2 linked regions of the Streptomyces clavuligerus genome follow. Each later gene encodes a partner of the first gene's protein in a complex. Links are inferred from orthologs where the notes say so. Each region holds a gene or a part of one and is shown in the gene's direction. Other genes may lie near its edges.

The links. The genes of interacting proteins can lie anywhere in the genome.
Region 2: the proteins of secA (region 1) and secY are in contact, whole or in part, in a crystal structure (PDB 3DIN), measured with the Thermotoga maritima proteins. The link is inferred for Streptomyces clavuligerus from one-to-one orthologs. Residues at the interface, in WP_004082002.1 of Thermotoga maritima: Glu261, Ala262, Arg263, Lys300, Ala301, Arg302, Thr303, Ile304, Ile305, Leu323, Tyr324, Asp325, Pro326, Val329, Ser330, Tyr333, Ile336, Lys340, Phe345, Val349, Glu363, Phe364, Tyr374, Ser375, Gly376, Gly377, Glu393, Ile395, Thr482, Ser483; in WP_004081795.1 of Thermotoga maritima: Glu108, Gly109, Glu110, Glu111, Ala236, Glu237, Arg238, Arg239, Ile240, Thr241, Ile242, Gln243, Tyr244, Ala245, Arg246, Arg247, Val248, Thr249, Gly250, Arg251, Arg252, Val253, Tyr254, Gly256, Ala257, Ser258, Thr259, Tyr260, Leu261, Pro262.

What each region holds. Positions count from the first base shown.
Region 1 is NZ_CP027858.1:4,260,362-4,265,709, forward strand. What follows is about bases 1,276-4,639. They hold secA (preprotein translocase subunit SecA), read left to right. Parts: upstream 1,276-1,631; coding sequence 1,632-4,439; downstream 4,440-4,639. Other genes in these bases: CRV15_RS17980 (GNAT family N-acetyltransferase), read right to left, coding at 1,276-1,394. Also shown: CRV15_RS17975 (winged helix-turn-helix domain-containing protein), read right to left, coding at 1-733; more of CRV15_RS17980, read right to left, coding at 744-1,275. UniProt on the Escherichia coli protein: Required for protein export, interacts with the SecYEG preprotein conducting channel.
Region 2 is NZ_CP027858.1:2,501,960-2,506,773, reverse strand. The notes cover bases 1,255-4,084. They hold secY (preprotein translocase subunit SecY), read left to right. Parts: upstream 1,255-1,924; coding sequence 1,925-3,244; downstream 3,245-4,084. Other genes in these bases: CRV15_RS10175 (adenylate kinase), read left to right, coding at 3,244-3,888; rplO (50S ribosomal protein L15), read left to right, coding at 1,255-1,667. Also shown: rplR (50S ribosomal protein L18), read left to right, coding at 1-356; rpsE (30S ribosomal protein S5), read left to right, coding at 423-1,028; rpmD (50S ribosomal protein L30), read left to right, coding at 1,028-1,210; more of rplO, read left to right, coding at 1,212-1,254; map (type I methionyl aminopeptidase), read left to right, coding at 4,122-4,814. UniProt on the Escherichia coli protein: The central subunit of the protein translocation channel SecYEG. Consists of two halves formed by TMs 1-5 and 6-10.

The sequences.
Region 1 (5,348 bases):
CCAGTCCGGAGCCCGCCACGACCGCGTCGAACTGCTCCCCCCTGATCCGGTGGTAGTCCGCGATGTCGGCGCGGGTGCCGACGCCGAGCGCCTCCCCGGCCAGCCGCACCAGCCGCCGCAGACACTCCTGGTCGTCCGGTTCGTCGTGGAGCAGCGCCGCGGGGACGGCCCGCTCGGCGAGGTCGTACACCCGCTTCCAGCCCCGGCGCTCGACACAGACCACCTCGCCGAACATCAGCGCCCGTTCGACAGCGATCTTGGTGGCGGACCAGTCCCACCACTCCCCGCCGTTCTTCGCGCCGCCCAGTTGGGTCGCGGTGAGCGGGCCCTCGGCGCGGAGCTGGGCGATCACCTCGTCGTACACGCCGTCCGGCAGGTCGTGGTGCCACTGCGGGCGGGTGCGGTAGGCGCGGCGGCGGAAGGCGAAGTGCGGCCACTCCTCGACGGGGAGGATGCACGCCGCGTGCGACCAGTACTCGAAGCTGTGGCCCCCGGTCCAGTAGGCGTCCTCGACGTTTCCGCGGCCCACGGCGCCCAGCCGGGCGTACGGGATCAGCTCGTGGGAGCGGGCCAGGACCGAGATCGTGTCGAGCTGGACGGCACCCAGGTGCCGCAGCACGCCGCGCACCCCCGCCCTGCGGTCCGGCGCGCCCAGGAACCCCTGGGCCCGCAGCGCGATCCGGCGGGCCTCGTCGGCGGAGAGTTCGGCGGCGGGAGGCGGCAGCGTCGTCATGATCCGCACCTTAGACGGCGGCACTGACATCCCGGCCGGGCCCCGTACCGGGCCTCCCGTGCTTGTCCCGGGACTCGGCGGGTGCGGCGACAGACGCGGGGAGATGGGCGTAGTCGCTGGTCAGGCCGAGATCGGCGGGGAGTATCGAGGCCACCCAGGTGTCCCGCAGGGTGCCGTTGTTCAGGAGCGCGGCCCGCAGCGTGCCCTCCATGGTGAAGCCCGCCTTCCCGGCGACGGCCCGTGAGGCCGTGTTCCCGACCTCGGCCCGCCACTCCAGCCGGGTGGCGCGGAGCCGGGTGAAGGCCCAGTGCGCGAGGGCGCCCACGACCTCGGTCATGATCCCGCGCCCGCGGAACTCCGCGGCGGTCCAGAAACCGATTTCCCAGGTGCCGGAGTAGGTACGCAGCGTGACCGAGACCGAGGCCATCAGCGGGCCGCCCTCGCGCGGCAGGACCGCGAAGGTGTACATCGTCCCGTTGTGCCAGCCCTCGGGGACGGTGTGCCCGGTGAATTCCTCGGCGTGCTCGCGGAGGTAGGGCGAGGGCACCGTCGTCCAGCGCTGAATGTCGGGGTCCTGACAAATTCGACAGACGGCTTCCGCGTCGTCGGGGATGAAGGGCCGCAGCAGAAAGCGGTCGGTGGTCAGAGTGATCGGCTCCATGAACGGATTCTGCGGGGGAGCCGGGGGCCGTGCGAGCACTTTTCGCGTCGCGGCGGCACCTTCCGGCGGCTCCGGGCGTTCTCCAGAACGGGTGGCGGCGAGCCCGGCCGGGAGCGGACCTCCCGGCTCGCGGGGGTCCTCGCTTACGATGGCCGTTGCGGTGGGGCCCGCCTGCCGTGCCCGCGCCAGTGTCCATCACGACCCAGCCAGGCCCGATCGGCAAGGAGACCAGCCTCAGTGTCCGTCTTCAACAAGCTCATGCGTGCAGGCGAAGGCAAGATCCTGCGCAAACTGCACCGCATCGCGGACCAGGTCAACTCCATCGAAGAGGACTTCGTCAGCCTCTCCGACGCCGAGTTGCGGGCGCTCACGGAGGAGTACCGGGAGCGCCTGGCCGAGGGGGCCACCCTCGACGACCTGCTCCCGGAGGCGTTCGCCACCGTCCGTGAGGCCGCCAAGCGTGTTCTCGGCCAGCGTCCCTACGACGTCCAGATCATGGGTGGCGCCGCGCTGCACCTCGGCTATGTCGCCGAGATGAAGACCGGTGAGGGCAAGACCCTCGTCGGCACCCTGCCCACATACCTCAACGCGCTCTCCGGCAAGGGCGTCCACCTGATCACGGTGAACGACTACCTGGCCCAGCGCGACTCCGAGGTGATGGGCCGCGTCCACAAGTTCCTCGGCCTCTCCGTCGGCTGCATCCTGGCGAACATGACGCCGGCGCAGCGCCGTGAGCAGTACGGGTGCGACATCACCTACGGCACCAACAACGAGTTCGGCTTCGACTACCTGCGCGACAACATGGCGTGGTCGCAGGAGGAGCTGGTCCAGCGCGGCCACAATTTCGCCGTGGTGGACGAGGTCGACTCGATCCTCGTCGACGAGGCCCGTACGCCGCTGATCATCTCCGGCCCCGCCGACCAGGCGACGAAGTGGTACGGCGACTTCGCCAAGCTGGTCAAGCGGCTGACCCGGGGCGAGCCGGGCAACCACCTCAAGGGCATCGAGGAGACCGGCGACTACGAGGTCGACGAGAAGAAGCGGACCGTCGGCATCCATGAGGCCGGTGTCGCCAAGGTCGAGGACTGGCTCGGCATCGACAACCTCTACGAGTCGGTGAACACCCCGCTCGTGGGCTACCTCAACAACGCCATCAAGGCGAAGGAACTCTTCAAGAAGGACAAGGACTACGTCGTCATCGACGGCGAAGTCATGATCGTCGACGAGCACACCGGCCGTATCCTGGCCGGCCGCCGCTACAACGAGGGCATGCACCAGGCGATCGAGGCGAAGGAAGGGGTGGACATCAAGGACGAGAACCAGACGCTCGCCACGATCACCCTCCAGAACTTCTTCCTCCTCTACGACAAGCTGTCCGGAATGACCGGTACGGCCATGACCGAGGCCGCCGAGTTCCACCAGATCTACAAGCTGGGCGTCGTGCCGATCCCGACGAACCGGCCGATGGTCCGCAAGGACCAGTCCGACCTGATCTACCGCACCGAGGTCGCCAAGTTCGCGGCCGTGGTCGACGACATCGCCGAGAAGCACGAGAAGGGCCAGCCGGTCCTCGTCGGCACCACCTCCGTCGAGAAGTCGGAGTATCTGTCGCAGCAGCTCAGCAAGCGCGGCGTCCAGCACGAGGTGCTCAACGCCAAGCAGCACGACCGGGAGGCGGTCATCGTCGCCCAGGCGGGCCGCAAGGGCGCTGTGACGGTCGCCACCAACATGGCCGGCCGTGGTACCGACATCAAGCTCGGCGGCAACCCGGACGACCTCGCCGAGGCGGAGCTGCGCCAGCGCGGCCTGGACCCGGTGGACCATGTGGAGGAGTGGGCCGCCGCGCTGCCTGCCGCCCTGGAGAAGGCCGAGCAGGCGGTGAAGGCGGAGTTCGAGGAGGTCAAGTCCCTCGGCGGGCTCTATGTCCTCGGCACCGAGCGGCACGAGTCCCGCCGGATCGACAACCAGCTCCGCGGCCGTTCCGGCCGTCAGGGCGACCCGGGTGAGTCCCGCTTCTACCTCTCGCTCGGCGACGACCTGATGCGGCTGTTCAAGGCGCAGATGGTCGAGCGGGTGATGGCCATGGCGAATGTGCCGGACGACGTCCCCATCGAGAACAAGATGGTGACGCGGGCGATCGCCTCCGCGCAGTCCCAGGTCGAGCAGCAGAACTTCGAGACCCGGAAGAACGTCCTCAAGTACGACGACGTCCTCAACCGCCAGCGCAAGGTGATCTACGCCGAGCGCCGCCGGGTGCTGGAGGGCGAGGACCTGCACGAGCAGATCCAGCACTTCATGGACGACACCATCGACGCCTATATCCAGGCCGAGACCGTCGAGGGCTTCGCCGAGGAGTGGGACCTCGACCGGCTGTGGGGCGCCTTCAAGCAGCTCTACCCGGTGAAGACGGCCATCGAGGAGCTGGAGGAGGCGACCGGCGACCGCGCGGGGATCACCGCGGAGTTCATCGCCGAGTCCGTCAAGGACGACATCCACGCGCAGTACGAGGCGCGGGAGAAGCAGCTGGGCTCGGACATCATGCGGGAGCTGGAGCGGCGTGTGGTCCTGTCGGTACTGGACCGCAAGTGGCGTGAGCACCTGTACGAGATGGACTACCTCCAGGAGGGCATCGGTCTGCGCGCGATGGCGCAGAAGGACCCGCTGGTGGAGTACCAGCGTGAGGGCTTCGACATGTTCACCGCGATGATGGACGGCATCAAGGAGGAGTCCGTCGGCTATCTGTTCAACCTGGAGGTCCAGGTGGAGCAGCAGGTCGAGGAGGTCCCGGTGGACGAGGCCGCGCCCTCCCTGGAGAAGAAGGACACCGTTCCGGCGGCGCGTCCCGAGATCCGGGCCAAGGGCCTGGAGGCTCCGCAGCGCCCGGACCGGCTGCACTTCTCCGCGCCCACCGTCGACGGTGAGGGCGGGGTCGTCGAGGGCGACTTCGAGACCGAGGGCGGGCCCGCCCGCTCCGCTGCGGACGGGATGACCCGCGCCGAGCGGCGCAAGGCGCAGAAGGGCGGCGGTCGCCGCCGCAAGAAGTAACCCGCGGTGCTCGCGCGGAGCGGGGCCGTGAGGTCCCGCCCCGCGCGAACGGCGGTGGCAGGGGCCGGACTCCTTCGGGGTCCGGCCCCTGCCGTTTTCGGGCCCTGCCGTTTTTGGCCGCGCCGGGGCATCGGCAGGGGTGCCCGCACCGCTGCCCCGGCGCGGCCGGGCGTGTCCGCCCGAGGCTGTGCCCTGCCCGGGCGGAGTGCGTCCCGGTCCGGCCTGGGGGTATGTCCCCGCCCGGGTACGGGAGCCCCGGCCCGGACCGTGGGCACGTCCCTGCTCTTCGAGTGGTTTCCGGCTCCTTCCTGCTTCCGGACCGTGCCGGTCCCGCCCCGGCCGATGCGTACCGACCCGTCTGTGTGACACCGCGCCTCGGCCCTGCCCCGCCCGGGGCTGTGGGTCCCCCGGTCCGGTCCCGGGTGTGTCCTGCCACGGGCTGCGCCCCTGGCCGGAGCCAGGGACGCAGCCCGGACGGGGGCTGTGCTGCCCGCACTGTCCCCGCCCCTGCTCGCGTGTCAGGTCCTGGTGCCCGGAGGGTTCCCCGGTCCCTCATGGCCCGCGTCGGTCCCGTGTCGATCCCGCGTCGATCCCGCCGGGTCCGCCGGTCCCGTCGTGGTCTGCCCGCCGCCGTCGTCCTCGGCGGCCATCCTCAGCCGTTCGTCCGTGTCCGTGGCGGCGGGTCGGGGCAGGGGCAGAGGCAGGGGGTGCCGGGCCGGGGCAGGAGGCCCGTCAGCGCCGTGCTGGGCGCCCGTTCCGCCCTGTCCCGGCTCGGTGGGGCCGTCAGGGCGGCTCACGGGGCCACAGGGCCCTTCTGGGGCCGCCGGGGTTCGGGCGGGGTTCGGCGGGCGATCCCCCGTGCGCCACGAGACCTCCGGGGGCCGTCGGGGCCCGCTTCGGGCCCGGTGG
Region 2 (4,814 bases), 1.8 Mb from region 1 along the record:
GTGACGCGTACAAGCGCGCCGCCATCAAGCGCCGGCACATTCGCATCCGCAAGCGTGTCAATGGCACGGCGGAGCGTCCCCGTCTGGTGGTGACGCGTTCCAACCGTCACATCGTCGCGCAGGTCATCGACGACATCGCGGGCCACACGCTCGCGTCGGCGTCGACCCTGGACAGCTCGATCCGCGGTGGCGAGGGCGACAAGAGCGCCCACGCCAAGCAGGTCGGCGCCCTGGTCGCCGAGCGCGCCAAGGCCGCCGGTGTCGAGGCCGTCGTGTTCGACCGTGGTGGTAACCAGTACGCCGGGCGCATCGCCGCCCTGGCGGACGCCGCCCGCGAGGCCGGGCTCAAGTTCTGAGCCGCCGTTCGCGCTAGCGACTTTATGTCGCTGCGTAGCTAGCGGAAAAAGAGAGAGGTAATTCCAATGGCTGGACCCCAGCGCCGCGGCAGCGGTGCCGGTGGCGGCGAGCGGCGGGACCGGAAGGGTCGGGACGGTGGCGCTGCTGCCGCCGAGAAGACCGCTTACGTTGAGCGCGTCGTCGCGATCAACCGCGTCGCCAAGGTTGTGAAGGGTGGTCGTCGCTTCAGCTTTACCGCGCTGGTCGTGGTGGGCGATGGTGACGGCACCGTGGGTGTCGGTTACGGCAAGGCCAAGGAGGTGCCGGCCGCCATCGCCAAGGGTGTGGAGGAGGCCAAGAAGCACTTCTTCAAGGTCCCCCGTATCCAGGGCACCATCCCCCACCCCATCCAGGGTGAGAAGGCTGCGGGCGTCGTCCTGCTCAAGCCCGCCACCCCGGGTACCGGTGTTATCGCCGGTGGTCCGGTGCGCGCCGTTCTGGAGTGCGCCGGTATCCACGACATCCTGTCGAAGTCGCTCGGCTCCGACAACGCGATCAACATCGTGCACGCGACCGTGGAGGCCCTGAAGGGTCTCCAGCGTCCCGAGGAGATCGCGGCCCGCCGCGGTCTGCCGCTGGAGGACGTCGCCCCCGCGGCTCTGCTGCGTGCTCGTGCGGGAGCGGGTGCCTGATGCCCCGCCTCAAGATCACGCAGACGAAGTCGTACATCGGCAGTAAGCAGAACCACCGCGACACCCTGCGTTCGCTCGGCCTCAAGCGGCTGAACGACGTGGTTGTCAAGGAGGACCGTCCCGAGTTCCGCGGCATGGTGCACACCGTCCGCCACCTCGTCACGGTCGAGGAGGTCGACTGACATGGCGGAGAACAACCCGCTGCGCCTCCACAACCTCGCCCCCGCCCCGGGTGCCAAGACCGCCAAGACCCGTGTGGGTCGTGGTGAGGCGTCCAAGGGTAAGACCGCAGGTCGTGGAACCAAGGGCACCAAGGCCCGCTACCAGGTTCCGGAGCGCTTCGAGGGTGGGCAGATGCCCCTCCACATGCGCCTCCCGAAGCTGAAGGGCTTCAACAACCCCTTCCGCACCGAGTACCAGGTGGTCAACCTGGACAAGCTGGCCGCGCTCTACCCGCAGGGTGGCGAGGTCACGGTGGCCGATCTGGTCGCCAAGGGTGCGGTTCGCAAGAACCACCTCGTCAAGGTCCTGGGCCAGGGCGAGATCTCCGTGGCGCTGCAGGTGACGGTCGACGCCGTCTCCGGCTCCGCCAAGGAGAAGATCGCCGCCGCTGGCGGCACGGTCACCGAGCTCGTCTGAGACGGCCTCTGTGGCTGAAAGCTGAACCATCCGACCGGGGATGCCCTCTCAAATGGGGCATCCCCGGTTGGTCGTTCCAAGGGGGGCACCGTCGCCGGTAAGGTGGCGTGCACTGTTGCTGTAAACATGCGGGGGGTCTGCCCCTCGTACCGTAAGGTCCGCTTTCACCGGGACCGTACGGACTTGCCTGAAACGTATTCGTCGATCCTCAAGACCGTCACCTCTGACGCAGTTGCGCGGGGGTCGCAGGAGGCACCGTGCTCACCGCGTTCGCCCGGGCGTTCAAGACGCCCGACCTGCGCAAGAAGCTGCTGTTCACGCTCGCCATCATCGTGCTGTACCGGCTCGGGTCACATATCCCCACACCGGGCATCGATTACCAGAACGTACAGATCTGTGTAGACCAGGCGCAGGAGAACAACAACAGCCTGTTCGGCCTGGTGAACATGTTCAGTGGCGGCGCGCTGCTGCAGATCACCATCTTCGCCCTGGGCATCATGCCCTACATCACGGCGAGCATCATCCTCCAGCTGCTGACCGTGGTCATTCCGCGATTGGAAGCCCTTAAGAAGGAGGGTCAGTCCGGGACCGCGAAGATTACGCAGTACACCCGTTATCTGACGATCGCTCTCGCCGTGCTCCAGGGCACCGGTCTGGTGGCCACCGCGCGCAGTGGCGCGCTCTTCAGTGGCTGTCAGGTCGCGAATCAGATCGTTCCCGACCAATCCATCTTCACGACCGTCACGATGGTCATCACGATGACCGCGGGTACGGCTGCCGTCATGTGGCTCGGTGAACTGATCACCGACCGCGGAATCGGCAATGGCATGTCGATCCTGATGTTCATCTCCATCGCGGCCGGCTTCCCGGGTCAGCTCTGGGCCATCAAGGAGAGCGGCAAGCTCGCACAGGGATGGATCGAGTTCGGCACCGTCATCGCGGTCGGTTTTGTGATGGTCGGCCTGGTCGTCTTCGTGGAGCAGGCACAGCGCCGGATTCCGGTGCAGTACGCCAAGCGCATGATCGGCCGCCGTTCGTACGGCGGTACGTCGACCTACATTCCGCTCAAGGTGAACCAGGCGGGTGTGATCCCCGTCATCTTCGCCTCGTCGCTGCTGTACATCCCGGCCCTGGTGGCACAGTTCTCCAGCGGTACCTCGGAGTGGAAGACCTGGATCGAGAAGTACTTCGTCACAGGTGACCACCCGTACTACATCACCGCGTACTTCATTCTGATCGTCTTCTTCGCCTTCTTCTATGTGGCTATCTCGTTCAACCCCGAGGAAGTCGCGGACAACATGAAGAAGTATGGTGGGTTCATCCCGGGCATCCGGGCTGGTCGACCTACTGCCGAGTATCTGAGTTACGTACTCAACCGGATCACTTGGCCGGGCTCGCTGTATCTGGGCCTGATTGCTCTTGTGCCGACGATGGCGTTGGCTTTCTTCGGGGGCGCGAACCAGAACTTCCCGTTCGGCGGGACAAGCATCCTCATCATCGTGGGTGTGGGTCTGGAGACCGTGAAGCAGATCGAGAGCCAGCTCCAGCAGCGCAATTACGAAGGGTTCCTCCGCTAATGCGAATCGTCCTCGTCGGACCCCCCGGTGCGGGCAAGGGAACGCAGGCCGCGTACCTTGCCGAGAACCTGTCGATCCCGCACATCTCCACGGGGGATCTCTTCCGGGCCAACATCAGCCAGGGCACCGACCTCGGCCGTCAGGCCAAGTCCTACATGGACGCGGGAGAGCTGGTCCCCGACGAGGTCACCATCGGCATGGCCAAGGACCGGATGGAACGGCCGGACGCCACCGGCGGCTTTCTGCTCGACGGCTTCCCGCGCAATGTCTCGCAGGCCGAGGCGCTGGACGCGATGCTGAAGTCCGAGGGCATGACGCTGGACGCGGTGCTCGACCTGGAGGTCCCCGAGGACGAGGTGGTCAAGCGGATCGCGGGCCGGCGCATCTGCCGGAACGACTCCAGCCACGTCTTCCATGTGACGTACTCGCCTCCGGCCCAGGAGGGTGTGTGCGACGTCTGCGGTGGCGATCTGTACCAGCGCGACGACGACTCCGAGACCACCGTGCGCAAGCGCCTGGAGGTCTACCACACCCAGACCGAGCCGATCATCGACTACTACCGGGGCCAGGGCCTCGTGGTGACGATCTCGGCGCTGGGCAAGGTCACCGAGGTGACCCAGCGGGCGATGGCCGCGTTGCAGTAGAAGACCGAGGCCGCCGCCGGCCAGGGCGGACGGTTTCGCGGTACGGGTGTCCGTACCGTCAGGAGCAGTACCAGAGTCGTGCACGGCCGTACGCGGTGCGCGACCGACGGCCGCGGTGTCCGAGAGGCACCGCGGCCGTACTGTTGAGCGAGGACCGGAGCCCCGAGGGGCCGTCCCGCCGGCAGGGCGCAGACGGTCACAGAGGACCGACGACAGAGGTGGAAGGCAAGGCCATGGTGCAGATCAAGACCCCGGAGCAGATCGCGAAGATGCGCGAGGCGGGGCTGGTCGTCGCCGCGATCCACGCCGCGACGCGCGAGGCCGCCGTGCCCGGCGCCACCACCCGGGACCTGGACGAGGTCGCCCGCAAGGTGATCGCCGAGCACGGGGCGAAGTCGAACTTCCTGGGCTACGGCGGTTTCCCCGCCACGATCTGCACCTCGGTGAACGAGGTCGTCGTCCATGGCATCCCGGACGACAAGACCGTGCTCAAGGACGGCGACATCATCTCCATCGACGCCGGTGCCGTCATCGACGGCTGGCACGGGGACGCCGCCTACACCGCCTTCGTCGGCACCGGTCACGCCCCGGAGCTGGTCGAGCTGTCCCGGGTGACCGAGGCGTCCATGTGGGCCGGGATCGCCGCGATGAAGAGCGGCAACCGCCTGGTGGACGTCTCGCGGTCCATCGAGACCTACATCCGCCGCCAGCCCAAGCCGGGCGGCGGCCGGTACGGGATCATCGAGGAGTACGGCGGCCACGGCATCGGCACCGAGATGCACATGGAACCGCATCTGCTGAACTACGTCGCCCGCAAGCGCGGCAAGGGCCCCAAGCTGGTGCCCGGCCTCTGCCTGGCCATCGAGCCGATGGTCTCGCTGGGCACGCCGAAGACCGAGGTGCTCGCGGACGAGTGGACCGTGATC